3 regions of the Desulfitobacterium dehalogenans ATCC 51507 genome follow, and region 3 is predicted to be linked to each of the others. Evidence: riboswitches for the same ligand, from Rfam matches in the RefSeq annotation. Region 3 holds a riboswitch; each other region holds the start of a gene.
The links. Region 3 has a riboswitch for glycine ahead of gcvT (glycine cleavage system aminomethyltransferase GcvT). Riboswitches for the same ligand answer to the same signal wherever they lie in the genome.
Positions count from the first base shown of each region.

Region 1: another riboswitch for glycine. It lies ahead of DESDE_RS04955 (ACT domain-containing protein); the one in region 3 lies ahead of gcvT (glycine cleavage system aminomethyltransferase GcvT).
Region 2: another riboswitch for glycine. It lies ahead of DESDE_RS20315 (alanine/glycine:cation symporter family protein); the one in region 3 lies ahead of gcvT (glycine cleavage system aminomethyltransferase GcvT).

Region 1 covers NC_018017.1:1,034,990-1,045,244, reverse strand. The annotation lists gene DESDE_RS04975 (hydratase) at 1-691, opposite strand, end outside; gene DESDE_RS04970 (fumarylacetoacetate hydrolase family protein) at 794-1,414, opposite strand; gene DESDE_RS04965 (cupin domain-containing protein) at 1,608-1,943, opposite strand; gene DESDE_RS04960 (PFL family protein) at 2,058-3,419, opposite strand; gene DESDE_RS04955 (ACT domain-containing protein) at 3,437-3,739, opposite strand; glycine riboswitch at 3,881-3,971, opposite strand; gene DESDE_RS21570 (flavodoxin family protein) at 4,170-4,454, shown strand; gene DESDE_RS04945 (hypothetical protein) at 4,643-5,281, opposite strand; gene DESDE_RS22960 (methyl-accepting chemotaxis protein) at 5,550-6,053, opposite strand; gene DESDE_RS22400 (hypothetical protein) at 6,917-7,159, opposite strand; gene DESDE_RS04930 (permease prefix domain 1-containing protein) at 7,502-8,164, opposite strand; gene selD (selenide, water dikinase SelD) at 8,389-9,402, opposite strand; gene DESDE_RS04920 (selenium metabolism-associated LysR family transcriptional regulator) at 9,481-10,255, opposite strand, start outside.
Region 2 covers NC_018017.1:4,247,073-4,257,327, reverse strand. The annotation lists gene DESDE_RS20340 (thioredoxin family protein) at 1-148, shown strand, start outside; gene DESDE_RS20335 (methyl-accepting chemotaxis protein) at 466-2,532, shown strand; gene DESDE_RS20330 (2'-5' RNA ligase family protein) at 2,712-3,257, shown strand; gene DESDE_RS20325 (MBL fold metallo-hydrolase) at 3,305-4,027, opposite strand; gene DESDE_RS20320 (VOC family protein) at 4,159-4,542, shown strand; gene DESDE_RS20315 (alanine/glycine:cation symporter family protein) at 4,599-5,981, opposite strand; glycine riboswitch at 6,134-6,229, opposite strand; gene rnk (nucleoside diphosphate kinase regulator) at 6,734-7,150, shown strand; gene DESDE_RS20305 (glutamine--tRNA ligase/YqeY domain fusion protein) at 7,295-8,953, shown strand; gene DESDE_RS22165 (hypothetical protein) at 9,015-9,173, opposite strand; gene DESDE_RS20300 (putative NPN-dependent ornithine cyclodeaminase) at 9,212-10,255, opposite strand, start outside.
Region 3 covers NC_018017.1:3,412,835-3,423,089, forward strand. The annotation lists gene DESDE_RS16535 (DNRLRE domain-containing protein) at 1-2,155, opposite strand, end outside; partial or broken gene tnpA (IS200/IS605 family transposase) at 2,555-2,979, opposite strand; gene gcvPB (aminomethyl-transferring glycine dehydrogenase subunit GcvPB) at 3,238-4,701, opposite strand; gene gcvPA (aminomethyl-transferring glycine dehydrogenase subunit GcvPA) at 4,698-6,038, opposite strand; gene gcvH (glycine cleavage system protein GcvH) at 6,039-6,425, opposite strand; gene gcvT (glycine cleavage system aminomethyltransferase GcvT) at 6,519-7,610, opposite strand; glycine riboswitch at 7,741-7,823, opposite strand; glycine riboswitch at 7,825-7,932, opposite strand; gene DESDE_RS16570 (sugar diacid recognition domain-containing protein) at 8,039-8,896, opposite strand; gene ileS (isoleucine--tRNA ligase) at 9,198-10,255, opposite strand, start outside.

The DNA.
Region 1 (10,255 bases), 1.9 Mb from region 3:
TAAAGACTGCTCCAATAATCGCCAAGGCCACGTCTTGGGGGCCTACGCCGGGGTGAGGCTTGCCTTCCAGGTAGATAGCCACAACTCCGGGATATTTCACATCATAGGTTTTGCTCAGAAGCTGCTTTACCAGCTCCGGCCCACCTTCACCTACTCCCATGGTGCCAAAAGCGCCGTAACGGGTATGACTGTCCGATCCCAGAATCATGCTGCCGCAGCCCGTCATCATCTCCCTCATATATTGATGGATAACCGCTTGATGGGCTGGAACAAAGATACCGCCATACTTTTGAGCCGCAGACAAACCGAAGACATGATCATCTTCATTGATGGTTCCCCCTACTGCCGACAAACTGTTATGGCAGTTGGTCAGCACATAGGGAATCGGAAACTCCTTTAAGCCGCTGGCCCGTGCTGTTTGCACAATCCCCACATAGGTGATGTCATGGGAGGTTAAGGCATCAAAGCGAATCTTCAAATTATCCATCGTCTCGGAAGTATTATGCCGGGAGAGAATTTGATAGGCCATGGTATTTTTGCGGGCGCTCTCACGATCCGGCAATGTCTCGCCAGGAAGCTGTTCCGGCTGAACCGGCTCCCCATTGAGATCCCACAGGACATTTGTATCTTTTACCTCTAAGGCTCTTTTTCCTTGAATAAGGTATATTCCATTTTCAATTAGACGTAGCATGTGCATCCTCCATACTCTAGGTTTTTCCTCTTACTGAGGCATGGTTTAAATTTACCTACATTTCTTGTAACTATCAACCTTTTTAGACCAAGTATACAATATTTAACTCCCGATGAAGCATTCGCCCACTTTATTTTCTTTCCAGTTCATCACGAGATGATCCCCTTCTTGAACTGCCCCCACACCCGCTGGAGTTCCGGTGAAGATGATATCTCCGGCACCCAGTCCAAATTCCTTGCCAATGAATTCAATCAGGATCGGGATAGGAAAAATCATATCCTTAATATTTCCCCGTTGGACCTCGCGACCGTTCCGTTCCAGAGTGAAGTCATGATTCCCGATGGCTTCAATACCCGCAAAAGGAATCCAGGGAGAAACTAAGGCTGAATGGGGGAAACCCTTTGCCGGCAACCAAGGATACCCTTTCTTCTTCAGTTCATCTTGTACCTCCCGCAAAGTAAAATCCACACCAATAGCCATTTGATCGATGATCTCATCCACCTTCAGACTCGGTTCATAGTCTTTTGCAAGGTGAATGACAAGCTCCGCTTCATAATGAACTGAGCCCTTACCTGTCGGCATTTTTAAAATCTGCCCTTTCGCTTCTGTAAAAGCATGAGAAGGTTTCGTAAAGATCATAGGCGATGTGGGAACTGCATTATTAAGCTCTTGAGCATGTAAAAAGTAATTACGCCCCACACAATAGATATTCTTAATCGACATAATAGCTCTCCTTAAAACACCGTTTTACAAAAGTCATCTCTATTATATTAGATATTCACTATATTTTCATCCTTTCCGCAGGGGATTGAACATATAGCAAGAAAACCAGCAATAATAGTTGCCTATATCATTGCTGGTTTTCGTTATTTTTATGGTTTTTGATAGTTTGCACCTTAAAAAGAAAGCCGTTGACTTAATACTTAATTACCGTTAAAAGCATTTTGAAGCGTTTCCTGGCTTCTAAGCCGTGGGGAACATCGGAGGGCATGATGAGGGTCTCTCCTTCTTTTACGGTCAATACCTTATCCCCTATAGTGATCTCTGCTTCTCCATCCAGTATTTGCACCATGGCATCTCCTGAAGTGGTATGAGTACTGATTCCTTCTCCCTCGTCCAGAGAAAATAGGGTAATGCTGACGATAGGCGTCTGAGCAAGAGTGCGGCTTACCACTTGTCCTTGTTGGTAGGTAATCAACTCTTTCAGGTCAAGAACTTGGGAAAACTCAATATTTTTCATGATTTGTGTCATAGTAAAATCCCCCTTTATGCAGGTCATTTGCTTATGACTTATTCTAACCTGAATTACCCTAAAAAAATGCGATTGGAATCACTTTCCAGTTTTCTTTTTCAAGAAAGGACAGTTTTAATTAGACAGACTGGTAATAGGTGCCGGAATTCTACCACCCCGACGGATAAATTCACGGGAGGAGAAGGGGTTCACTTTGATTACCGGAGCGCTTCCCAGCAGTCCGCCAAACTCTACACGATCCCCGACTTTTTTACCGATGGCCGGTATCACCCGTACAGCGGTTGTCTTCTTATTAATCATACCGATAGCTGCTTCGTCGGCAATAATTCCGGCGATGGTTTCCGCCTCCACATCTCCGGGGATGGCTATCATATCCAATCCCACGGAGCAAACACAGGTCATGGCCTCCAGCTTTTCGATGCTTAAAGCACCGACTTCCACAGCTTCAATCATGCCCGCATCCTCGGAGACAGGAATAAAGGCTCCACTCAACCCTCCCACATGGGAGGATGCCATGGCTCCGCCTTTTTTCACCGCGTCATTCAGCAAGGCTAAGGCCGCCGTGGTGCCATGAGCGCCGCAGCGCTCCAGTCCCATATTCTCAAGGATTTCCGCCACACTGTCCCCAATCGCTGGCGTAGGGGCTAAGGAAAGATCCACAATGCCAAAGGGAACATTCAAGGCTTGGGAGGCTTCTCGACCGATCAATTCACCCATACGGGTAATCTTGAAGGCCGTGCGCTTAATAAGGTTGGCCAGTTCTCCCAAATCTGCCTGGGGGCTTTTCTTAACAGCATGGGCAACGACACCGGGGCCGCTGACCCCCACATTGATGACCGCCTCCGGTTCTCCCACCCCGTGAAAGGCTCCGGCCATAAAGGGATTATCTTCAGGCGCATTGCAGAAAACAACGAGTTTGGCGGCAGCGATGCCATCCTGATCCGCTGTCCGGCGGGCACTGTCCAGGACGACTTCTCCCATCTTCAACACAGCATCCATATTGATTCCGGATTTGGTGGAACCGATATTTACCGAGGAGCAAACAAATTCTGTCTCCGCCAAAGCTTGGGGAATCGCTTCGATCAAGGAGCGGTCTCCCTTGGTTAAGCCTTTTTGAACGAGGGCAGAAAAACCTCCCAAGAAGTTAATCCCCACCGTCTTGGCTGCTCTGTCTAAGGCTTTGGCCAAACGGACCATTTCTTCGGGATTAAAGTTGGAGCCTAAGAGAGCCACCGGAGTTACTGAGACTCTTTTATTGACAATAGGAATGCCATAACGAGCGGCTAAGCTTTCCCCTACACCGACTAAATGCTCAGCTTGGCGGGTAATTTTATCATAGATTTTTTGTTCCACCTGTTGAATATCGTCTCCGGCACAGTTCAACAGACTTATGCCCATGGTGATGGTACGGATATCTAAATTCTCATTTTCCACCATTTCAATGGTTTGAAGTATTTCATGAGGAGCCAGATGCATTTTCACAATAATCCCCCCTATACTCGATGCATGAATTCGAAAATATCTTCATGCTGGACATTGACCTTTAAGCCTCGGGCTTCTCCCTCGCTTTGCAATTGCTTGGTGAGATCGGCTAAGGAGGAGGCTGTGGATTGAGTAACATCCACGATCATAATCATCGTGAAAAAGCCCTGGAGAATGGTTTGACTGAGATCCAGGACATTGATGGATTTTTCAGCCAATCGCCCTGTCAGCCAGGCAATAATTCCTATTTGATCCTTGCCTAAGATGGAAATAATCACGCGGTTGGACGTTTCACGGGTTGGTTCTAAGCTCATTTTCTTTACCCCTTTTCTTTTTCTTCTCTTTCATTTTCACCAATAAAAAAGAGCCAAATCCTAAGTTTGACTCTGGTACACAAGAGCAATTTGCGAACCCGCTTATTGGCAGTCATAGCATGACTTAAGCATCGTTCACAAATTATGCGCTCTGTCCTTTTGCCTGAGAGATTGAACAGCTTTGCTGTCTTGCCCCTTCGGCGTCCTTGCGGAACTCTCCAGAGTTCTGTCCGTTTTCAGTTCATCATGGTGTGCATACCCTGTTCTCCTGAAAACCTCATCCAGTTATTCACTTCTTTTCAGTATTATAAACATCCTTGCTCATAATTGCAAACCTTTGTTTTTAAGATTCCCCCTAATATAATAGAAGTGAAGGCAAATTGCTGCTCTATAAGCAAACACATTAACATAAGGAGTTGAAGTATTTACTATGAAGGTTATTGCTGTCAATGGAGGCCCCCGCAAGCAATGGAATACAGCTACATTATTGCATAAAGCTCTTGAGGGAGCGCAATCTGTAGGTGCCGAAACAGAAATGTTTCATCTTTATGAGCTGAATTATAAAGGATTGGATCTTCCGAATATCTCCTTGCCACAGATACCTATCAGTTTGACAACTACTCCGACTATGAAGCCTCCCGATTTAATGAGCAACATAAAGCGCAGGTGCGCAAAGAGCGATTCCCTCAGGATTGCCGGAAAGCCTTTGAACTAGGGGCCAGGCTGTCTGGGTGTATAGGCTGAATAGAGCATAAAACTCTTTCCCTCACCTATTTTTTAATATATTATGGTTTGTCGGGATTGGTTTCTAGCTTTTTCCTAACCTTTATGAAGTTTATACTTTGTGATAGTGAAACAAAAACGCACCCACATTGCGGATGCGTTTTTGCCTATTTATCGCTTTTAGTCCAGATATTGAGATTGGGTCAGCCTTATCATCTCCACCTTAGAATCCGGCTTCACATTCGTATTGACCAGTTGGTTATCTTCCCTATTATAATCAAAGATCATAATCTGGCCATCATCCAGCAGATAGAATCCTTCCAAAGGTCCATCCCCGTGTCTACTTTCAAAGGGCTTGTATTTGACAGCATACAAATCCTTAATTTTCTCAGCAGTATCTCCTACCTTGGCACCGAGATTGGTGGCAAATTCCCTAGTTACGGCATCGATCTCCAGCACTTTGCCCGAATCTTTTCCGACAATGAATTTAATGCCTTTGTCGTACTCTCTGCTGTACCAGGCTTCAGGGAAATGCCCGGGTTCATCATGGAGGGTTTCTTTGTAGCCCTTGCCTAAAGCCTTTTCCACCTCGCCAAAGGAATCCCCTAGATGTATATTTCCCAGACTGGCACTTCCTTCTCTCTCCGTACCCTGCCCCTCTCCCCCGGGTTTCGTCTGCCCCTGGTCCGTACCGGGCAAATCCATCTCTACTTGCTGCCCAGGTTTATCTAGATTGGCGTTTTTATCCTGGGGGGCATTAGCTGCACACCCCGATACTAAAAACACTGAAGTCAAAATGACAAGGAGTCTCTTGATCACTGTTCATCACCTCGGTAAATCTTCTTAAAAGAGAGTATCTCCATCTCCACTTCTTTTACTCTTTATATACTATTTTTTGCACCGCAGGAGCATACCCTTTGCTCCGGAATCTTCCCCGCTGGGATCGCCATACCCTCTGATCCATAATAGCGAATCCCCTCCCATTTCAATACCTTGAAGCACCATGGAATGCTGCAACCGGTATATAAGACGGGAGGGGATATCTGTTTCTGACGATTTACCTCATCTATTTCCTGTAATTTAGTAATTAGAAACTAAAGGCTATAAACTCATTGGTCAGCTGTTCACTGATCTTCGTAACGCGACTCAAGGCTTCGGATATGGATTTTGCCTCAGTTTGATTGATTGTGGAGCTATTGAGTATCTTGTTAATAATCTCATCCATGTCCTTAATTTCTCCGGCTAAGAAATGGAGCAGCGGGACGGTACGATGATTGGTTTGTTTTATATTGGCAACCAGCTGCTGGATGAATTGGATGGATTGTTTGCTTCTCTCCGCCAATTTCCTTACTTCATCGGCAACGACGGCGAAGCCTCTCCCCGCTTCTCCTGCACGGGCTGCTTCAATGGCCGCGTTGAGCGCCAGTAGATTGGTCTGGTCCGATATTTGTTTAATCGTATTAATCAGTTCATCAATTTTTTGGGTATTGGTATTAAGATCATTGGTAACCTCAATAGTTTCGTCGATACGCTCTACTTGCCTCTGGATTCGGCCATGAGCTTCATGGATACTTGTGTTTGTATCTTCCATGAAATTCACAATCCCTTCCATAGAACTCATAACTTCTTGAATATGAGCATTTAAGTCGAAGCTAATACCTTGGGTATTGGAAAGGATCTGATTAAAGTTAAATTCCACCACCTTTTCCGTCAGATGCAGTATATCCTCAGGTTTAATGGTCCTATGAAATCCAATCACGGGAACTCTTTGTTTATCAAAGTACTGCCCGTAATGAGTCCAGAGAATTCCCTTAGCCCCTACAAAGCCCTCCATTCCAACGATGTAGTCTGCAGATTGCAATACTTCCTTAATCTGAGAATTCTCCATCTCATTAAATGGGAGAATTCTATAGTGTACATGATTCACTTCATGCTCGTGGAGGTATCTCTCAATGGCTTTGGCCTGGGAGCCGTTATTATTAAAGATCACAACATTGGATTCTGCGGGGATCCGAGCAACCCTTATGTAAAAAAGGTCTTCGGGAATGAGTTCAAGAGGGAATATTCGTTGTCTGTCTATATACTTAGAGGCTTCCTCAACTCTTGTCGGAAGTACGATATAGAGGTCGTCATTTAAATTAGGAGGGATCTCCTTGATATAGTACCTGTTTCTCATTTGGACTTTATGACCAAAATAGAGGGATGTAACCCGGTGCAATTCATCAGCCACAGCCTGGGAACTCCCGATGGTAGATATATTCATTAAACGGTTATTCATTCTCTCATCCCCCAGTCTATGTGAAAGTTGCTACAATTATTAATACACAATTTCACAATTTGACATTTCTCCGCAAAACTCCTTTATTCCATCAATATGATTTTTTAATGCTAATGATTAAAATAAATGAGGTTAAACATCCAATAAAAAAAAGGTGGGCTGCTCAATGAAATGGTTCATTTAGCAACACACCCCCGATTAGTGTTCCCTAAAGATGATGTTCCATATTGCCAGGTAAATCCCTTATAAATCTCTTCTTTACCTTCAATGTGATACAAATCCATGGGCTTAATCAGTTCTGGAGGAAATGAGTTCTGCAGCAAATTGATCTTAATAAGGAGTTCAGAAACAAATTGAGAGCAGAAGTAGTAATTTTCTCTTCGCATAGGGATATTCATCGCAGCGGTAAATAACCCCAAAAAATTGTATCTAAAGGATCGGTCAGACGCTATAAACCGAGATATCTCATTAATCAACATCGCATGTTGAATTTCATTAATTTTTATCCGGTAAACAATGCATTCGCAATTGCTCTGTTTTAGAAAAACACCCTTATTAAAATTTTCTCTAATAAAGCCGGCGGAAAACGGATTGTTGGGCCTGACCCGTCCAAAGGAATACATGGTCTTCAAATCCTGGTCGAGGCTAATGGAAGTATGAACGTATTTTTCCCCAGTTACGAAGGTCAGTACTCTGGAGAGCCATGTTCCTGTTTTCGAGAACACAAGATAAACATACAAGGTATGAAAACACCTCCGTAGTCAATGTCCTTTACGGCGATCCGATCCGGTCAAAATCAAAAACAAGAACACTCCAAAGCCTAGGAGAAAAAACACAATCAATGAAGTTATGGCAATAAATAGTTTACCCGTAGCCAATCCGGTAACCACGGCTGAAAACATACCAAAGAGCATAAGCCCGACAGACAAAGCATAAAGCCCCGCTCTTACCTTATTCATCCCGTACCTGCTGCGAGTTTCCATGGTCAGCAGGCTATAAGCTAATAGAGCTCCCCCTGCAACGATGAATATTCCTGACCCTGATACACTAACAGCATCCAGCTTCATGAAGTATAACATAGCAATATTAAAAAATCCAAACAAAATTATTAATGAGCCTGCTATGATTCCGGCGAGGGAAATTCTTGCCGCCATAGTGGAATAAACGGCTTGCTTCGCTTCATCCTGACCAATCTGCCGCATCTCCGCCACCAAACCGCTCAAATCCCCTAAGGACACGATAGCTTCCTTAAAGGCTTGCTCTTCACTTATTCCCCGGTTTTTGTAGTCCAAGGTTTTCTCTTTAAGACTGGTAGCTATTTCTTCTTTCAAATCAAAGAGCTGCTGGCTTGCTCCAACTCCTGCGAATAAAGCATCAATATAGGCTGAGACTTTGTTTTCCAAATCATCTTCATTCTTTCTCATGGCTGCAAATTCCTCCCTGCTCTATTCCACTAAGAACATCCACTATCTTTTGAGCTAAGCGCCAGTCCTTGATGTTTTGCCCGTAAATCTCCAAACTTTATTTGCAACCTGGTTTTTCACCTCATGATATACAATGTATCACATAGTACTATGCCCGACAAAGCATTTTGGCACAAAATATAAACACCCCGTGCGTCACACGGGGCAGGGATTCGAGGAACATTTTACATTACTTCCAAGAGAAAATCCGTTCTCTCCTTAACTCTTCCTATAACAGCATAAGCCGTCTGATTTACTTTTTTTAATTCCTCCAGCAGTAAGTTTGCTTTGGATTCCGGTACCCCTATGAGCAATCCCCCTGAAGTTTGTGGATCATAGAGGATATCCTCAATAGGTTGAGGTATTTTCTTTAGGAAATGAACCTGATCCTTAAGGAAATCTCGATTGCGATAGGCTCCCCCAGGAATAATTCCCAACTTGGCAAATTCCTTACTTTCCTCAATAAGCGGCAAGAAATCCGTCCAGATTTCCAGGGTTACCTTGCTGGCCTCTGCCATCTCCCGGGCATGGCCTAAAAAACCGAAACCTGTAATATCCGTGCAGCCGGACACCCCGACTTTGTACATTGCCTGACCGGCATCTTTGTTAAGATAAGACATGATGTCCACTGCTTTTTGATAGGTGGCTTTATCCACGAGATCCCCTTTTATGGCTGTAGCCAGAATGCCAATTCCTAAAGGTTTGGTCAAAATCAACAAGTCCCCCGGACGTACTCCCGCATTGGTTAAAATTCGCTGGGGATGAACCAGGCCAGTAACAGATAAGCCATACTTCGGTTCATCATCTTCCACCGTATGTCCGCCGGCAATGATGGCGCCTGCCTCTCTGACCTTTTCCGCTCCTCCTTTGAGGATCTCTGCCAGAATTTCACTTGGCAAACACCCCGGAAAACAAGCAATATTTAACGCAGTAATCGGCGTTCCGCCCATAGCATAAATATCGCTTAAGGCATTGGCTGCTGCGATTTGACCAAAGCTAAAGGGATCATCGACCACAGGGGTAAAGAAGTCTAAGGTGAGAATCATCGCCTGCTCGTCATTCAGCTTATACACCGCTGCATCATCACTTGTATCCAGACCGACGATTAAGTTCTCGTCTTCAAATTTCGGTAAACGGCACAGTACCTGTGCCAGAGCCTGAGGGCTCAATTTGGCAGCTCAGCCTGAACTCTTAGTCATTTGGGTTAATCTAGCTTCCACGGACTTTATCACTCCTCACGGAATTCATCATGAATAGTTTAATTCCTGAACCTGCAATTATTCATCACAATAAATGAGCTGATCAAGGTAATAATTAAGGATAAATTCTCGGAAAGCAGCTGCGCTGGGAGAGAGAGGCCGGTTCCGATAAGTCACTAAATAAAACGACCGTTCGAGATCAAGTCCATCGATTATAAAGGCTTGAATTGTTTTGGCTTTCAGCTCCTCTTCTACACAGAGGGACGAAACCACCGCTACTCCTAAACCTTCACTCACGGCACGCTTTATCGCCTCCATATTATTCATTTCCGCAACAACATTCAGCCTATCAGGGTCGATTCCCTTTTTCCTAAGTGCTATTTCAAATTCCTCTCTTGTTCCTGAGCCCTTTTCGCGAAGGATAAATTTTTTCTTCAGCAAACTTTCTATGGCTATACATGAGCTATCTGTTGGTTCTATACACTCCTTAGAAGCAATAAGTACAAGCCGGTCGTTGGTAAGAATTTCATAGTCCAGTTTGTCTTCATCTATACGGGCACCAACAATCCCCACTTGATATTTCTTCTCTTGGATCTCCCTTATGACTTCCCGCGTATCCCCTTGATGAATTAAAAACATGATGTTAGGGTTCATTTTTTGAAAACCTGTCATAACCTTAGGCAGCAAATACTGACTGGGAATAGACGATGCCGCGATTTCCAACCTCCCCTCAATCTGCATGTTATGCTGATTGAGGCAAGAAATGGCACAATCTCTGGTTTCCAACAAATTAACGGCATACTGATAAAAAATATCCCCTGCGTCAGTAGGAATGACATCCCGACTGGAACGG
Region 2 (10,255 bases), 830 kb from region 3:
AGAGGACAAAGCATTATTCCAACGATTCTCATTAAAGGGCGTTCCCCAGATTCTTTACTTTAAAGATGGAGAATATAAAGGCAAAATGGCCGGCGATGTGGAAGATGACGAAGTCGAACAGATGATCGCCGATGTGCTTGAGGACTAATTAAAAATTCTTTAGGATTAGCTGAACATAGGCACTCAGTCCCGCGAATAGAGTCCGGTTATAACCAGATCTTGACCAATCAGTAGCGTGCCTCCCTTCCTTGAAGGATATTGAGGCACATTTTTACATATCTTCGTTTATTCCAGAGGCCTTAATTCAATCATTCTCAGGATAGGAAAATCCGTACCACAGCTACTGAAAGTGTTCACATGGACTTGCTCTATTAACCGACATAATGTCTAAGCTGTCAGAATAGTTCGCGTGTCGCCTTAACTTAGCCAACAACCAGTGGAATTTTTAATATGGAGGATTAGATGATGCAGTTCAAGAGTATTCGAACCCAATTTTTAACCATTTCGATCATGATTGTCTTAAGTGCCTTAGTTATTGTTGGTGGTATTACTTGTTATAAGGTAATTCAGCAATCGAAAGATGACTACCTTAATTACTCCAACGAACAAATGAAAATAGCTGAGCAATCTATTAAGATATTTTATGATCAGATTGATAAAAACATCAATATGATGGCCACCCATCCCCTGGTCATGGCAGCGGCAGAAAGCAATATTACGTCTTACACCAACAGTATGGAAAAGGTGCAAATGACGCCTTCCCAAAATGGCGGGGTGGAACAAGAAATTTACGAAATCTTCGAGCACTATGCCGCCAGCCATCCAGGGACAATGTATGTTTATTTCGGTACGGAAGAGGGCGCTTACCTGCAGTGGCCGGAAGCCCCCATACCTGTTGAGAAATTTTATCCTCCCGAGAAAGGCTGGTACAAAACCGGTCTAGGCGGCAATGGAGCCATTGTGAGAACTGAGCCCTATCTTGATCCTATGTCCAATACAATGATTACGAGCAATGTGCGCTCGTTTACGGATGCCAACGGTAAGCTGGTCGGAACTCTGGGAATTGATGTGCAACAGTCGGTCATAAGCGATATGCTAAATTCAATGAAGACTGGAAAAACCGGATATTCGATGATTGTTCACACCACGGGAGTTATTTTAGCCGATGGCAGTAACCCCGAAAATAACTTTAAAAAATTAGATGAGATTAACATCCCAGGACTGGAGAAGCTGGGATCTGATGATTTAGCTCCTTTTGATGTAACGATTGACGGAGTAAAATACATAGTTAATCCTCATAAAGTCGACGGAACAGATTGGATTTTAGCGTCCTTAATGTCCGAGAAAGAGTTGACCCAGGGGGCGAACGGGGTGGCCTTAATGATGCTGGGGGTCTCCGTACTTATGCTGTTCATCACTATTGCCTTGATTACCATAACAGCCAATAAAATCACGACTCCCATCAAAAAGTCGGCTCAGTATTTGGACCTTGTGGCAAGCGGGGACTTTTCCCAGGAAATCGCCCCCCGATTTCTGGCCAGAAAAGATGAGGTGGGGTCAATTACCAACGCCATTAACGATATGAAGAATTCGATTAAGCAGTTGGTCAACAGTATCAAGAATGAATCGGTTGCTATTGAAGAAGAAGTGTATGCTGTCATGGATAATGTGGTGGATCTCAGCAAGAGCCTGGAAGAGATTTCTTCTACTACCGGAGATGTGGCGGCAAGTACGGAAGAAACATCGGCAGCATCGGAAGAAATGTCGGCGACGACCCAGGAAATTGAAAAAGCAGTGCAGTTAATCGCCGGCAAATCTCAGCAAGGGGCAATCTCGTCCAAGGAAATCACCCAGAGAGCGGAAGATACTAAGAAAAATGTCAATGCGGCACAGAAGAAAGCCGCCGATATATTTGTTGATACCCAAGTAAAATTGGAAAAGGCAATTGTTGAATCCAAGGTTGTCAGTCAAATTGATTTATTGACGGATGCCATCATGCAGATCACCGAGCAAACCAACTTACTGGCCCTAAATGCCGCGATTGAAGCGGCAAGAGCCGGTGAAGCCGGAAGAGGATTCTCGGTTGTCTCAGAGGAAATCAGAAAACTTGCCGAACAATCAAAAGGAGCGGTTATGCAAATACAGGAAGTTACCACCAAGGTAACCAGTGCTGTCGATAATCTCTCACAAAGTTCGAACGGCCTGCTTTCTTTCATGTCTGTAGATGTCAATAATGACTATCAAGTTATGCTGAATGTAGCAGAGCAATACAGCCAAGATGCCAATTTCGTAGACGAGCTGGTAGCCGATTTTAGCGCTACCACGGAGCAGCTTCTGGTGTCTATCCAAAACATTTCCGATGCCATCGGCGGGGTAGCCCAAGCTGCCAACAGTGGTGCCATCGGCACGGCGGATATTGCCAATCAGTCGGCAGAAGTAAGCATCAAATCCAATGAAGTTGAAGATCAGATTCTCAGAGCTAAGGAAAGCGTCAATAAATTGCAAGAAGAAATCAAGCGGTTCAAAGTGTAGTTTACAGACTGCAAGAGATATACGTCCGTTACTCTTATACAGCAAGTTAAACTTAAATCTAAAAAATTTTAAGCCAGATATTCATATAGGCTGTGAATGTCTGGCTTTTTGTTTGGGCTTGCAATTATTATTGGTGCGTTTTAAAGTAGAAGGAGCAATAATCTATGGAGAGGTATTGAATGAGCTATGCAATTAATCTCTACTTCAATGAAGAAGCAGAACAATCCATAATGAGAATATGGGAGTCATTAGCTCTCTTGAATATTGGCAAATGCATGTCCTGCACCAACGGCAGGCCCCATATCACCTTAGCTATATATAATGATCTGGACTTGACCAAGGCCAAAGAAATGATCAATGCTCTGGCTCAAGCAGTTCATTCCTTTAAGTTGGCATTTCTTCAAATCGGGATTTTTCCACTTCATAAGGGAACCATCTTTTTGACCCCTAACCTAACCGACGATCTGTTTCAAGTTCATAGAATGCTCCATGATGCCTTCTCAGCTTGGGAAGAGGAAGGCTGGGACTATTACAAACCCCAGATTTGGCATCCCCATTGCACCCTTTCCATGGAGACTCCAGTGGAGGAGATACCCAAGATGCTGGAAGAGATCTTAAAGGATTTTCAATCCATCGAGGTGACTATTGAATCCATAGGGATGGCTTCGTTGGATCCAATTGAGTATTTATGTGAATTTCCCCTGAATAAACATGAGGAACAGTAAGAAATTCATAGATACTGTATAAACCTTAAACGGCCCTAATAGGGCGATCAGATGGCAAAGTGCTGATTGCTTTGGGTGATTCCTAAAATTTCAGTGGAGGAAGAGGCCATTTTTTCCACAAAGGATTGAATGGATTTATAATCCTCTCCGAAATGCATGGGAACAAGGACTTGAGGATTGATCTCCTGAATAAAATACTCCGCTCCTATAGAATAATACTGTTCAAGTCGGGGATCCACAGGGAAGAAGGCAATATCAATCCTTTCTTCTTTTATTTTGGCGATTTCTTCTTTGAACATTTTTTCTGCCCAAAGGATATCTTCTTGGGGTTCTCCCCACCAGTGCCACCAGTTGAGGTCTCCGGCATGGAAGAGATGAATCCCTTCCTTTACGTCCAGTTCCACAAGAAAAGAGATTCCCACATCGGTAGATCCATAGGTCCTAATCTTCAGGTCATCCCTATGAACTTCTTCATAAGGGGATAAGAAAATAAGATTCTCTTGGACTTGAGGCAGTTGAGGATGGCCTTGAATATCCGAGCTGAGAATATAATGAATGTCGGGGTATTGGCTTTGCCACTGGAAGATTTCAGGATTATAATGATCCGGGTGGACATGGGAGGAAAAAACAGTGATCCTTTTATTGCTTGGAAATTGGACTTGACCCTGATAATAGTCAAAGACCAGGAAGTCCCGATCGGTTTCCACTGTGAAACCGCTGTGATGGATATACTCAATACGAAGTTCTAGCTTTTCTAGCGGAGCGTTCATTAAATCACCTCATACTAAAATGATCTGCAGGTTTGTGTTCTCTATAAAAAATTACTATAATATGGATAGATATGCAAGACAAAGGGAAGAGTCTAGTCGTTAATTCTATGAAAAGTAAAGAAAAAAAGGGGATGATTCTGATGAAATTTATATTTACTCACAATAATATCAATGTGCTGAACCTGGAAAAAAGCCTTAAGTTTTATGATGAGGCATTGGGGTTAAAAGAAGTCAAACGTATAGCTCCGGAGAGCGGGGAATTTATTCTTGTCTATCTGGGTGATGGGGTAACCGCCCATACTTTAGAACTTACATGGTTAAGGGATCGAACGGAACCCTATAATCTGGGCGAGAATGAATTTCATCTGGCTTTAACGGTGGATGATTTCCAAGCAGCTCATGAACATCATAAAAAAATGGGATGCATCTGCTATGAAAATGAAGCTATGGGTATCTATTTTATCAATGATCCGGACAACTACTGGGTGGAGATTCTTCCTAGTTCAATGGGATAAAGTATGCAAAAGCACCTCTCCGTACCGGAGAGGTGTCTTGCAATCTGTTTATTGACTTACTTATTCTGAATCACAGGAATGGGCTCTTCAGAAGCTTCATCCAGACGATCTTCCCATAAGTACTTCTTGGTTTCGGAGACAATAACTCCGCTTAAGAGGAGGAGTGCCACCAGGTTTGGAATAGCCATCATAGCATTCATCGCGTCCGCTAAATCCCAGACGAATTGAAGGGTTACCAAAGAACCGGCTAAAACGGCGAGAACCCAGAGGAGGCGGTAAGGAAGGATTCCTTTTTTACCGAAGAGATATTCTACAGCTCTTTCACCATAATAAGACCAACCAAGGATAGTGGAGAAAACGAAAGTCAGAAGACCAAAAGTTAAAACGATGGGACCAATTACCGGAATTTGATTAAAAGCCATGGAAGTCAAATCGCCGCCTTTTAACCCTTCGGCAGCAGTCGGGTTGCTAATGACACTGCTAACGACGACAAGACCGGTCATTAAGCAGACAACAACGGTATCCCAGAAGGTTCCCGTAGCGGATACGAGAGCTTGACGGACAGGGTTCCTGGTTTGAGCAGCCGCAGCTACGATGGGAGCAGAACCTAAACCGGACTCATTGGAGAAAAGCCCTCGGGCAATCCCGTAACGGGCAGCCATGATAATGCTGGCACCGATGAATCCGCCGCCGGCAGCCGTTGGGGTGAAAGCTGATTTACAGATCAAGACAACGGCTGGCCAGACATATTGAGAATTCATAATCAGGATAATGATACAACCAAGGACATAAGCAATCGCCATAAAGGGAACAAATTTTTCACAGACCCGAGCGATCCATTTTACGCCGCCGATAATAACAACCCCTGTGAGGGCAGCTAAGATAACGCCTGTCAAGATAGGGTTGATATTGAATTGAGTATCCAGCATAACGGAAATAGAGTTAGCTTGAGTCATATTACCAATACCAAAGGCGGCAATGGAAGTAAAGATACAGAAGAGTACAGCCAGCCACTTCTGTCCCAGGCCTCTTTCCAAAGCATACATAGGACCACCCAGCATGGTGCCGTCAGCGGTTTTAACCCGATATTTCACCGCCAATAAGGCTTCGCCATATTTTGTGGCAATCCCGAAGACCCCGGTAAGCCAGCACCAAAGTACTGCACCGGGACCTCCCAAAGCCACGGCCGTAGCTACTCCGACGATATTACCGGTTCCGATGGTAGCGGCGAGAGCGGTAGTTAGAGCTCCGAATTGACTCACATCACCGGTAGCATCAGGATCCTTAGTAAGTGATAATTTAATCCCTTTAAAAATGTACCTTTGAATACCACGAGTACGGAAAGTAAGGAATAAGTGCGTACCAAAAAGTAAAACAAGAATAGGTGGACCCCAGAGATAGCCGTTCAACCAGACAATAAAACTGTGCAAGGCCTCCATTGTGTTTTTCCTCCTTTAATCTCTTTCTCTGTATACTGCAATCTCCAGAATAAAATTGCTTTATATATAAAAAGAGTCAATCCTTAAGATTGACTCTGAATATTCGGACAATTTCCACAAAAGCAAGAGATTGCTCCATAGCAGGCAGTCCCTATTGCTTCTCTGTCCTTTTGCCTGAGAGATTTAACAACACATCATTGTATTGCCCCTTCGGCGCCCTAAATTAGAGTCTCTCCAGAGTGCTGTCAATTTACGGTCCCTAACTCATTCTAGTCACCTGAAAGTTTCAACTTCTTCGGCGGGCCTAAGCCCTTCTCCCGTAAATTTCATCCAGCATTCCCTATGCAATTTTCATAGATTCGAAATATCTCACAGGAGATTCTCGAATTTATTTATAATTATAAGTATCGCTCCCATTTTATTCAAGAATTATTTTGGGAATAATACTCGAATAACAGGTGATTAATGTAGTATTTTTACAGAATTTTGGTTTGTAAATCAGGGAGCTTCAGACTTGGAACAGGCTAAGGCAGGTGATGTATAGACATTCATATCCTATCGACTAACATTTACTTATTATAGAAAATAGGTTATAATTAAAATGATTTAGCGATTTCTCCCTTATTGAATTACATAAATTTTTAAAAGCGGCTATCTGGCGATAGTCGCTCTATGTTTAGCATGTTAAAAGGTGTGTATTTGCTGGGGCCAGCACAATTTGTTCATCATTAGAAAAGGAAGGTTCAGGAGAAATGAGTAGAAAGATCAGTATTACAGCTGTGGATCGTGAGCGTCTGCTAAAACTTATCAATAAAGAAAGAGAGTTTGGCACCGCCAAAAACAAGGATTACTTAAAAGATCTTGAGCATGAGTTAAATGGGGCAGATGTGGTGCCCTCGGAAGGAATTCCTTCGAATGCCATAACTATGAATTCGAAGATATTACTGAAGGATCTGGAGACGGGTGAAGAAACCATCTATACCTTAGTATATCCTGAAGATGCGGATCTTTTAGAGGATAAGATTTCGATTCTTGCCCCTGTGGGGACGGCTATTCTTGGCTATCGGGAAGGAGATATCATCGACTGGAAAGTTCCCGGCGGTGTTGTCCGGCTTAAGGTGGAAAAGCTCCTTTATCAGCCTGAGGCTTCAGGAGACTACGATCTCTAAGAATGAAGTGGGTGAAGGACAGAGATTCGGGTAACACTACTGGAGAGGTCTTTACCTTGCGGTGCTCCTTCATGGACATCTGATTATAGAATAGTGGTATAGATTAATATAGGATAAGACATTCCGTAGGAAAGGTTGATATTCGTGGATAATGAGAATAAGTCTTCCAATTTTTTACGCAGCATTATCCTTGAGGATTTACGAGAGGGAAAAGTAGAAGGAGTCACTACACGGTTTCCCCCCGAGCCCAATGGTTATTTGCATATTGGACATGCCAAATCTATTTGTTTGAACTTTAGCTTAGCTGGTGAATTCAAAGGAAAAACCAATTTAAGGTTTGACGATACGAACCCGGTTAAGGAAGATACAGAATATGTAGAGTCTATCAAAGAAGATGTCAAGTGGCTGGGGTTTGAATGGGATAACCTCTTTTTTGCCTCGGATTATTTTGATGAGATGCACAAGCGAGCCCTTCTTCTCATCAAAAAAGGCAAAGCTTATGTCTGTGACTTATCTGCCGAGGAGATTAGAAAAAGCCGCGGCACTCTGACAGAGGCCGGTAAGGAAAGTCCTTATCGCGATCGCAGCGCGGAAGAGAACCTGGAGCTCTTTGAGAGAATGCGTCAAGGTGAATTTAAGGACGGAGAGAAGGTTCTCCGGGCTAAAATTGACATGTCCTCTCCCAACATCAATATGCGGGATCCCGTTCTCTATCGGATCGCTCATGCCACTCATCATAATACAGGGGATACATGGTGCATCTACCCTATGTATGATTATGCCCACCCTTTAGAGGATGCTATAGAGGGTATAACCCACTCTATATGTACTTTAGAATTCGAAGATCATCGCCCTTTATATGATTGGGTCGTTCGGGAATGCGAGATGGAGCATGTCCCGCATCAATATGAATTTGCCCGCCTGAATATGACTAATACGGTAATGAGCAAGCGTAAACTAAAGCAGCTGGTGGATGAAAAGGTGGTGGACGGCTGGGATGATCCCAGAATGCCGACCATTTCCGGGCTGCGCCGTCGGGGCTATACTCCTGAGGCCATCCGCAATTTTGCCCAAGCTATTGGTGTGGCCAGAGCGGACAGTGTGGTGGATTCCAAAATGCTGGAGCACTTTATTCGGGAAGATCTGAAGCTCAAAGTGCCCCGGCCCATGGCTGTCATCCGTCCCTTGAAAGTGGTCATTACCAACTACCCTGAAGGCCAAGTGGAAATCCTGGATGCAGATAATAATAAAGAGAATCCTGAGATGGGAAAACGCAAAATCCCTTTCTCCCGGGAAATTTATATCGAGCAGGAGGATTTCATGGAAGTCCCTCCGCCGAAGTACCACCGGCTTTACCCAGGTAATGAAGTCCGCTTGATAGATGCCTATTTTATTAAATGTGAAGAGGTCATTAAGGACGATGAGGGCAATATCTTGGAAATTCATTGCACCTATGATCCGGAAACAAAAAGTGGTACAGGATTTGCCGGCCGCAAGGTTAAGGGGACCATTCATTGGGTAGAAGCCACCCAGGCAGTGCCGGCAGAATTTCGCCTCTATGATGTGTTAATTCAGGATGATGTGGTGGAGGAAGAAGGCAAGACCTTTCTGGATTATATTAATCCCAACTCTTTGGAAGTATGGCAAGGGTTTGTGGAGCCCCATATGAAAGAGGCCAAACCTCAAGATAAATTCCAGTTCCCCCGTCACGGATACTTTAATGTGGATCCGAAATATACTACCCCGGAAAACTTAGTTTTTAACTTGATTGTTTCCTTAAAGAGCTCCTTTGTCATAAAATAACTGTGAATAGAAAAATAGTCACGATTCAGTGTTCGTGACTATTTTTTATTCACTATCAGGGTTATTTTTTCTCTTTGTAAAGGATCATCACATAATGCTCTAAAAAAGCTTTCCATTGGATTTCGATGATTTCGATTTTACCTTCATTCTCTTGCAAGAAGGCATTCATTTTTTTCTCCAGCCCTTCTTGCCGAAAGGACTGGATGATTTTTACTCTCATTCTATTCTCCCCATAGGCCGTTGGCCTTATTGCCTTATTTATATAAGATTATTATTCACATTGACAAGAAAGTCCTGTACATTGGCCACGATGGTGGTTACTTCGAGTGAACCCCGATCTCTTAGCTTATTTAAGGCGAACTCTGCTACATCTACGGCGTAGATGTAGATTGGACGCAGTTGTCCATTCCGCTCAGTATAGGCGGGTGTCATATTTCCGGAAGCGATGGTATGGAGCTGGGTGGCCAGGCAAATGAGGGTGGTTGCCTTTTTGGTTTGTTTGCGCATTTCATCTTGGGCTTCGTAGACATTAGCCCAAACAGTGGGAAGGGGTCCGTCATCACGGATGGATCCTGCCAGAACCAAGGGGATATTCTTTTTTAAAGCAGCATACACTACACCCTCTGTCAGGTTCAGAGTTTTGATAAGCTTTTCCAGTGACCCGGCTTTTCGTGCCATATTGATCACATCCAAATGATTATAATGGCCATTGGGCTGAGACTCTTGGGTATATGTATTTTGACCCAAAGCAGTACCCAGGATACCGGCTTCAAGATCATGGGTGGCCATGGCATTACCGGCCAGAATAGCATGAACATAGCCTTTTTCAATCAAGGCGGCAAGAGCTATCCGGGAGTCGTAATCAAAAACCGTCGCCGGTCCTAACACCCAGACCACGTAGCCTTGATCTTTTTCGTGGCGCAGCACATCATAAAGATGATTATAATCCTTTGAATAAGCAGTCTCCCTGGAACGGCCGGATCGAAAGGCGAAAATATCTTCGTTGCTATCCTTGGAAGCAAAGCCTTCGGCATAGACATAAATGCCTTCACTAGCATCTTCTGTCCGCCCTACCACCACCTTATGGCCTTTCTTAAGATTGCGGAATTCAAGGATTTGGATCGTTCCGTCCTCCATAAGCACAGGGACACCGTCCATACGACTTTGGGAAGCAAGGACCCATTGACCATTGACTTTAAAGTACTCAGGATAAATGGACATACCATGGAAATGGTCGGGTGCGACACCATCCTGAAGGACTTCAACAAGGGTTGCATTGGGAGCGCCTGTAAAAGGCTCACC
Region 3 (10,255 bases):
TCTTGGCCCGTCCGGCGAGGAGGTCGTCGATGCGCCTTTTATCAGCATCGGTAAGGTCTTTCGGGGTATAGGGTTTCCCTTGGTTTTGCTTTGGGGCGCGGATGAAGATGAGGTTGTTCTCGGTGAGCAGGTCGTCTTTCATGTTGTTATCTTGCATGAGCTGACGTTTTTCCACACCATAAAAGTGGGCGACGCGGGGCAGCAGATCTTTGGCTTTGGCCTGATAGATCTGGAAGGGGTCACTGATGCCCACCCCGCTGATCTTTCCTTCTTTGTCGGTGAAGGTGGCTTCAATATGGTAGAGTGTGTCCTGTTCAGGGAGTCGCCAAAAGCTGGTTTGCCAGTTGCTCTCTTGGCCTGGGTAGTGGTTATATGAGCCGCCCTGGGCGATCAGGGCTTGGAGTTCGGGGAGGGTTTCGGGCCTAAAATTAGGATAAAGGTAGTCCTTGGCGGCTTGGGCGCTGCCGGATAATCCCCCACCTCTCCCGACGGTGTAATAATCGACGGTAGCGTCTGGTTGGGCCATTCCGTCGGCAGTCAGACCGACAAACTGAAGCAAGCCATTGTTATTGGCTGCGGTAAAGGGTCTGAGCTGGATGGATGGTTTTTCTAAGGGGAGATTCGGATCGATGCTGCCTTGGTCTTCATAGGTGAATTCAAGGTAAGGGGTGGGGTTGCCTGCGGCATCGGCTGAATAGAATACTTCAGCCTGCTTCATTTCTTCGGTGTAGCGGAGAACGATGCCCTCGTTGGGTGTACCGCTGTACCACGTGTTAAGAAGTCCGGTTATATCCCATTGGTAGTAGCCGGTCGTGCCGGTGATGGTGGTCTCGGCGGCCCATGCGGTCTCTTGGGGCTGATTAAGCCAGGTGAGACCGGTGATCGAAAAGGGTTCTTTGACTTGATGCAGTTCTACAGTGCGGGGTTCGTCACTCCAAGCGGTGTATTTATACATATTGAATTGGGCGGAGGTGATCGTTTGGTCTTCGTCTAGGGTGGGGAGGTTAAATTTAAGAAAGGTTCTTGTTCTTAAATGAGCACTTTGATGGTTAGCTATGTTGCCGCTGGTGATTCCGTCATCGAAACCGATGTAGGAAAAGCTATTATCGGTATAGAGTGCCGGAGAGCCTTCTTCAACGCAGGTATCTTGGATGGCTGCCGCGCCGATAGTGAGGGTCGGGTCAAGGATTACCGGATAGGCCCTCTCCGGGGCGGCGAGCCAATCTTGATCCATCGTAATGATGATTTGGTCGCTGGTAAAGAGCTTTTTCTCCAGGTGCATCTGGACGTTGGTCGAGATGATGCCGGAGGCATCAATTAAATAGGGAGCCGGGAACACCCAAGAGGCGTCGTGGCTCCCTTTTTTATAGCCGTAGATAGCACCATTTTCTTCTCTAAGGGTAAGGCCTTCTGTTTTTACGGACATGCTGAATGTAGTTTTATCCACATAGTTGTTGAAGATAATATCTTCTTTGATCCTGGTGTTCAGAACGGTATAGCGGTAGTCTATGCCATCGAAGACATCGTGATAGAGGATGGTATTGCCTTGAATGGTGCTGTTTTGGAAGTCCCCTTCCAGCGGGATCAGCCCGAGGGAGGCCCCGGCGGAGCTGACGTTGAGGGGGTGTCCTTTGCTAAGCCTCGCGGGAAAGGAGGCTTTGAAGTCATTGGCTTTGTTTTCATAGCTCTGGTTTGCGGGAGAGTCGTTCACACTCGCCGGTTTTCCTTTGCTCCCTTTTTTGTTTTGGTCTACAGGCACGAGGGTGTTGTCCACATCCTGATAGGTGCCTGATTCATTGAGAAAATGGATTTTGTCCATGAAGACAAAGGTGGTGGCCTTCCCTTGCCGATCGTTGAATGTTTTGCTGTTGGCTGTTCTGCGGCTGATTTTCTCTTGCTCCTTGCTGAAACGGTGCTCATAGGGGGGATCCTGTTTCAGTTCTTTTGGTTCTTTAAAGGGCTTTTTCGTCTTTCCTTTCTGAGGGGGTATGTTTTTGATTTTTTCTTTGGCCGGTAAGGTACGGCCATAGTAGTTTCCTTTTTTGTTTCCTTCGCTGCCGCTTTGGGCTAGGGCAACATCGGTGAAGATACCGTTGATGAAAAAGATGATGGCAATCACTAAGCTGAGGATTTTCTTTGTGGTTCTTGTACGCATTTCTCTTCCTCCTCCACGTTTATCGTGACAACAATGTGTCGATTCTGACAAAAAAAGGCCTTAAACCCAACCCGCTTGTGCCCAGACTGTTGGAATGGGGGTCTCTATGTAGTTTAAGCCAGTATAGCATCTTGTTTTTGGCTAATTTTGTCACATTATGTGAAGATGTTAGATTTTCCCTAGGGACCTAAACGAAGCAGGACTAATGACCTACCTCGCTCTTTATTCAAGCACCCGTCCTGTTAAAAAGAAAAGGGCCATTTACCAAATCATGACCACCCGCTCAGCGGGTGGTTTGCTCTAGCCCTATAAGGGCAGGGTACAGGCTGAGCCTTAAGGCTCACTGAAAGTTCCGCCAACCGCACTCTGCCCCGTGCTACCCCTAAAGGGGTTGGGGGGCTATTTTTTCTTCTTCTCTATAGCCTCCCCTGTAAATGGATCTACAAATTCCTTGATACTTAGTTGATCTGCTGCAATGTCCTCCTGCAACTGCTTTCGGATATACTGTTCTATCGCTTTCTTATTTCTCCCTACTGTGTCAACGTAATAGCCTCTGCACCAGAAATGCCGGTTACCATACTTATACTTTAAATTGGCATGTCGATCGAAAATCATCAATGAGCTCTTCCCTTTCAGGTATCCCATAAATGCCGATACACTTAATTTCGGAGGGATCGACACAACATATGGATGTGATCCGCACAGGCATTGGCTTCGATGATTTCTACTTTCTTATAATCGCACAATGTTCTTATTATCTTTCCTATATCCTTTTTGATTTTTCCATAAATGATTTGTCTTCGATATTTTGGGGCAAATACGATATGATATTTACAGTTCTATCGAGTATGTGCTAAACTTTCTGTATCCATTGGGATATCTACCTCCTCTTTGTCTAGTGCGGTTGGCGAAACCTGCACTATTCTATCAAAGGGGGGTAGGTTTTTCTACTCATAGCTAAAGCTTCTTGGAACCACCTGCATAGCAGGTGGTTTTCGTTTATACAAAAAGATCTCCCGCCGAAAAACGGCAGGGAGATCTTCTTCATCAACACAATAGTTTTTTTATTGCTCACGAATTCCTTACTGGGACTTCCGCCAGCGCAAATCAGGCTTGCGGGCAGCTCCCGTTTCATCCAAACGGGTCACCAGGGTATCGTAGGGAGCATTTTTCACCTTTTCCGCATCTTGCTTCACTTCTTCAGCGATTTGGATCATCACCCTGGCAAATTCCTCCAGAGTCTCCATGCTCTCCGTCTCTGTGGGCTCAATCATCATCGCCTCTTCCACAATGAGGGGGAAGTAAATCGTAGGGGGATGATAACCATAATCCAGAAGCCGCTTGGCAATATCCAAGGTATGGATTCCATAATCCTTCAGATTTTTGGGGGTGATAATAAACTCATGCATGCACACCCGATCATAGGGTAGGTGATAATGCTCCTTCAAAATGCTCATAAGGAAGTTGGCATTGAGGACAGCATTATGGGATGCAGCAGTCAGCCCCTCCCCGCCCAGAGCCCGGATATAGGCATAGGCTCTCACCAATACTCCGAAATTAGCCTGGAAAGCTCTTACCCGGCCAATGGAGAGAGGACGGTGGGCATCCAAGGTATATTGGCCCCCAGGCGTCCGAGCCACCACAGGTTTGGGCAGATAGGGAGCGAGAAATTCCTTCACCCCCACCGGCCCTGCTCCTGGTCCCCCTCCGCCATGGGGAGTGGAAAAGGTCTTGTGCAGGTTAAGATGAACCACATCAAAACCCATATCGCCAGGACGGGCTATCCCCATGATGGCGTTGGCATTGGCTCCGTCATAATAGATCAGGCCCCCCACATCGTGGATGATTTGGGCGATTTCCAGGATGTTTTCATCAAATAATCCCAGGGTATTGGGGTTGGTCAGCATCAAGGCGGCCACTTCATCGTTGGCGACCTGGCGTAAAGCCTCGATGTCCACTCCTCCCCGCTTATTGCTGGGCACCTGAACGATTTCATATCCGGCCATGGCCGCTGTTGCCGGGTTGGTCCCATGAGCGGAATCGGGAACAATGACTTTTTTGCGTTTAACATCCTGACGATGCTCATGGTAGGCTTTGATGATGAGAATTCCAGTCATCTCCCCATGGGCCCCTGCAGCAGGCTGCAAGGTAAAGGCATCCATGCCTGTAATCTCGGCAAGTTCCTCCTGGAGTTCGACCATTAAGCCCAAGGCACCTTGGGTCAATTCTTCCGGCTGATAGGGATGAATCTGACTAAAGCCCGGCAATCGGGCCAGTTTCTCATTCACCTTGGGATTGTATTTCATGGTGCAGGAACCTAAAGGATAAAACCCTGTATCCACCCCATGATTGAAGGAAGACAGCCGGGTGAAATGGCGGACCACATCCACCTCAGAGATCTCCGGCAGTTCAGGTTCCTTATCTCTTAAAAACTCTTGAGGAATCAAATCCTCCAGAGGAATTTCCGGCACATCACAGGAGGGCAGGCTTACTCCCGTCCGCCCTTCCCTGCTTAGTTCAAAGATCAGCGGTTCTAAGGCTCTCATTTTATCTCCCCCATTCTGGCCACAAGCCTGTCGATATCTTCTTTAGCCTTTGTTTCTGTTACACAGAAGAGAAGATGATGATCCAGTTCGGGGTAGAAGCGGGAAAGTTCAAGACCGCCAATGATCTTATGGCTTAAAAGCACTTCATTGATTTTCCGAGGACTGATCTCAGTCTTGACCACAAACTCATGAAAAAAAGGACTCTGGAAAGCAAGGCTCATACCGGGGAGCTTGCTAATCTCCCGGGCCCCATAATGGGCCTTCTGCAGATTAAGTCTTGCCATTTCTTTTAATCCCTGTTTTCCCAATCCTGAGAGATGGATGGTAAAGGCCAAGGCACAAAGAGCCTCGTTGGAACAGATGTTGGATGCCGCCTTTTCCCGGCGGATATGCTGTTCCCGGGCTTGCAGAGTGAGGACATAGCCCTTCTTGCCGTTTTTGTCTTTGGTGGCACCTACGATCCGCCCGGGCATCCGGCGTACATATTTTTCCCGACAAGCCAGGAACCCCAGATAAGGGCCGCCGAAATTCAGGGGATTGCCAAAGGGCTGACCCTCACCGACCACAATATCCGCCCCCAGCTCCCCTGGAGATTTAAGCAATCCCAAAGACACGGGGTTAACCACCATGACAAAAAGCGCCCCCTTGGCATGTGCCATTTCGCCAATCTCTTGGGCCTTTTCTATGGTACCAAAGAAATTAGGACTTTGGAGAAGGACAGCCGCCACCTCAGTATTCAGTACTTTTTCTAAAGCTTCAAGATCCACGGCCCCCTCCCCATAAGGGACCTCAAGGATTTCTACCCCTCGGGGAAGAAGATAGGTCTGGAGTACCTCCCGGTATTCCGGGTGAATCGTTTGGGGTACCAGGACTTTCTTTCTTCGGGTGGCATCACAGCTCATTAAAGCTGCTTCAGCAAGGGCCGACGCCCCGTCATACATGGAAGCATTGGCACCGTCCATACCCGTCAGCTCACAGACAAGAGTCTGGAACTCATAGATAGCCTGCAAGGTCCCTTGACTGATCTCCGGCTGATAAGGGGTATAGGCCGTATAGAACTCCGAGCGCAGTAAGAGCTGATCCACATAGCTGGGGATAAAGTGCTCATAAGCCCCCGCACCCAAGTAAGAGGTATACTCTTCTACGGTTTTATTCTCCGCAGCCAGCTTGCTGAAGTATTTTACCAGTTCAAGCTCCGATAGTCCCTCCCGAATCTTCAATTGAGCTTGGCGCCGAACGCTTTCCGGGATATCCGCAAAAAGCTCTTCAAGGGAGCCTACTCCAATCCGGGTGAGGATTTGTTCCTGCTGGTCCACCGTGTTCGGCACATAATTCATTTATTGGCCCTCCTCCGCTAGAAACGCCTCATATTCTGCGGCAGATAATAACTGCTCCAATACTTTCAGATCATCCACTTCCACTTTGACCAGCCATCCCTCGCCATAAGGATCATTATTCAAGAGTTCAGGAGAATCCAGAACCTCTTCATTATATTCAACAACCCTGCCACCAATCGGGGCAATAAGATCGGACACTGCTTTAACGGATTCAACGGTTCCAAAAGCCTCTCCGGCCACCACAGTGGTATCGTTATCAGGCAGTTCTACAAAGACCACATCACCTAAGCTGTCCTGGGCATGGGCCGTAATCCCCAAAGTCACGGTATTCCCTTCCACCTTAGCCCACTCATGAGATTTGCTGTACTTTAATTCTACTGGATTCATACTATCATCCTCCTTATTTTGCGGGGAAAAGGAACAGGTCTCTTAACCCCATTTGATTGTTTTATAGAAATTCCCAAGGTACTCCCCTTGACCCTACCGCTTGTAGAACTGAGAGGGAATAATCCGGGCTTTGACGGCTTTCCCACGGATGATGACATCCAAGGTTTCCCCGATTTGAGCATACTCCGGGGGAATCAGCCCAAGGGCAATGTTTTTGTTTAGAGTCGGTGAAAAAGAGCCTGAGGTAATAAAGCCGATTTCTTTTCCTACTTTCTGAAGGGGATAATGGGAGCGGGCTATTCCACGTTCGATCATTTCCAGACCTACCAACTTTCTCGGAATTCCCTTCTCCTTTTGCGCTGATAATGCCTCCTTGCCAACAAAATGTTCCTTTTCCAACCTAACAAAAAATCCCAGTCCAGCCTCCAACGGTGTAATATCCGAGCCGAGCTCATTTCCATATAAGGGCAGCCGGGCTTCAAAACGAAGAGTATCCCGGGCGCCAAGACCGATGGGTTGAACTCCCTCCTCTGCCCCGACTGCGAGGATTCTATCCCACATCCGGGGAGCATGATCAGGAGGGAGGTAAACTTCAAAGCCGTCTTCCCCGGTATACCCTGTTCTGGAGATCAGGCAAAGGACTCCATCCACTTCCCCATGTGTAAACCAATAGTACTTTATTTGAGATAAATCCAACCTCGTAAGCTTTTGGAGGATTTTCTCCGCCAAGGGGCCTTGCAATGCCAGCTGGGCAAAATCCTCAGAGCGATTTTCCAGATGTATCTCAAAGCCCTGAGCTTTATCCTGCATCCAAGCAAAATCCTTATCCGTGTTGGAGGCATTGACCACAATTAAAAAATGTTCCTGACTATAGCGGTACACCAGTAAATCATCCACGACACCCCCATCTGGAGCGCACATAGGAGAATATTGAATTTGGTTATCCTGAATCCGTGAGACATCGTTGGTAAGTATGTACTGCAAGAAAGCAAGGCTATCCTTTCCCTTTAACTCCACCTCACCCATGTGAGAGACATCAAAAAGCCCCGCTTTACTGCGCACCGTCTTGTGCTCCTCAAGGACTCCGGCGTATTGGACCGGCATTTCCCAGCCGCCAAAATCGATGAGCTTTGCTCCTAGTTGCTGATGCTTTTCATACAGTGGTGTTCTTTTTAGATTCGTCACTTAGGACACCTCCCTAGAATTGAGTATTAACCAAAACCGGAAAAAACATTAATGAAACATAGATAAAGAAAACTTGGCTGTTCATTCTGATAGTGCAAAATAAAAAAACAGAGGAATAGCACGTCGCGCTACCTCTGTCCTTTGACCTGAGAGATTTACCCTTTGTTTAGGGCTACCCCTTTGGTGTTCTCTTCTGAGAAGCTCTCCAGAGTTCCGTCTTCCAGCAGTACTTTTGCCTGAGAGTTTCCCCTTCTGAACAGGCGACATTCAGGAAGTTTCTCCTTCGGCGCTCATGATACTGAGTCTCTCCTACTGGGATCATTCGAACCTTATGTATTTTTACCTGCTTTTATTATAGTCAGCAAACCGATTTTCGTCTACACAAATATTCCATTTCCACAAAATAATAAAAGGTACAAATTAATCCCTTACAGCCTGTGGGCGAGATCGTTTAATTCAGTGCCGACCTGTTGCAGCTCCTCCACCATCTGAGCAATCTCCTGAGTGGCTTTTGCCTGTTCTTGAGCTATAACATTGTTTTGAAACACACCATCGACAATCTCTTCCATGGTATCCTGAAAGGTCATCAGCAAATCATTGATTTCATTAGCTGAGCGATTGCTTTCATCTGCAAGCTTGCGCACTTCACCGGCGACCACGGAGAATCCTTTTCCTTGTTCTCCCGCGCGGGCCGCTTCAATAGCCGCATTAAGCCCTAAGAGATTGGTCTGCTTCGACACCCGGCGAATAAATTCGGTGACACCTTCTGTGGCCTTGACATGCTGCTTGGCATTCTGAGCTACCGTGGCTACAGTCTGACTCACACTTGCCACCTCTTGAGAAGAGGCCGCCATTTCCTGTATGGCCCCAGCCGCCTGTTCCAGGGCCTCTCCCATCCGCTCCACATGATCCTTGAGAATTTCTTTCAGCTCTTCATCCCGAAGTAAAAAAGCAATCATCGCAGCTGCAACCTTCGCCACAGGACTAACAATCTCCAAGGGTCCGGCCACTCCAAAGGTCCCCAGCTTTTCATCATCGAGTAAAATGGCAATATTCAAGCCTTCCCGCTGTTTTCCTTGAGAATTAATTTCATCTTCCGCAGTAATTCTGATTTCTTGGATAGAAGTCGTCATGATCCGCCTTGCACCTGCATGGGCAACGCCTACCCGTTGTTTAGCTGAATCTGCAATAATGGTCCCTGACGTGTCACAGACAATTCCATGAAACCCACTCTCAGAATAAATCAAGTCGACGATCCGGTTGGCCAGATTCTCTGTAAGTCTCATTCTCTTCACTCCCACCTCTGCAGGTCAATAATTTTTCAAAATTTTAGAAGAAAACATCAAGTGAAATTTAGTACCTGATCCTAAAAATTATGTAAATAAACCCATTGCTTTTCATTACTAAATATAATACTAAGTATTCAAACTATTGTCCATGGATTTTACCTTAATAATAAACGTTATCCTTTTAGATACATTAAACAAAACTCGACCGGTGCCACGAAAGTTCCGATAGCATAGATAAGACTTGAGCGGATTGTACCGCCCAAGTCTTAAAAGTAGAAATATTAAAGAAAGGCTATTATTAGAGATGGCTTACAACGGAAGCACAGCGGGGGCATAGACTAGGATGTTCTTGATTCTCTCCAACACCCGTATCGTAAATCCAGCAGCGTTCACACTTTTCCCCTGCTGCTGAATTCACAGCTATACCGAAATCCTCCAAGTCTTCTGCCATGATGACACCCTCAGGTTTATCTTCTCCTCCGCTATGGATTTGAACTGCTGATACGATGAAGATTTCCGACAGATTGGGAATATCTCTTAAGAATCCTTCCAGTTTAGCATTGGGATACAGATCTACTTGAGCTGTCAAAGGATGGTTGATCAATTTATCCTGACGGGCTTTTTCCAAGGCCTTCGTTACTTCTGAGCGAACCGCCAACAGGGTTTCCCATTTTTGCTCCAGCGCTTCATCCATCCACTGAGGATCAACCTTTGGCATTTCCTCAGTTTGAATAGGGGAACCGGCGGGCACCCCTGGAACATAAGACCAGATCTCATCCGCCGTATAGGTCAGCACCGGTGCAATCAAGCGCACCAGAGCATTCAGAACGTCATAGAGTACGGTCTGGGAAGCACGGCGCAGGGTAGAATTCTTTCCTTCCACATAAAGACGGTCTTTAACGATATCCAGATAAATGGCACTTAGTTCTACGGCACAGAAGTTATGCACCGTATGGTAAACCCAGTGGAATTCGTATTTTTCATACCCCTGCAGCACCCGCTCGGTAACTTTACCCAGCTGCAGCAAGGCCCAGCGGTCAATCTCCGGCAAATCCTTATAATCCACCCGGTCCTTGGTCGGATCGAAATCATTAAGGTTGCTCAGCAAAAATCTTAAGGTGTTGCGAATCTTGCGGTAGGCTTCGGACATCTGTTTCATAATCCGTGGTGATACCGCTACATCGTTCTTATAATCGGCGGCGCACACCCAGAGTCTTAAGATATCCGCCCCCATCTCCTTAGTTACCTGCAGTGGGTCCACTCCATTGCCCAGGGACTTGGACATTTTGCGTCCTTTTTCGTCCACCAGGAAGCCATGGGTTAGAACTGCCTTATAAGGAGCTTTTCCATAAGCGG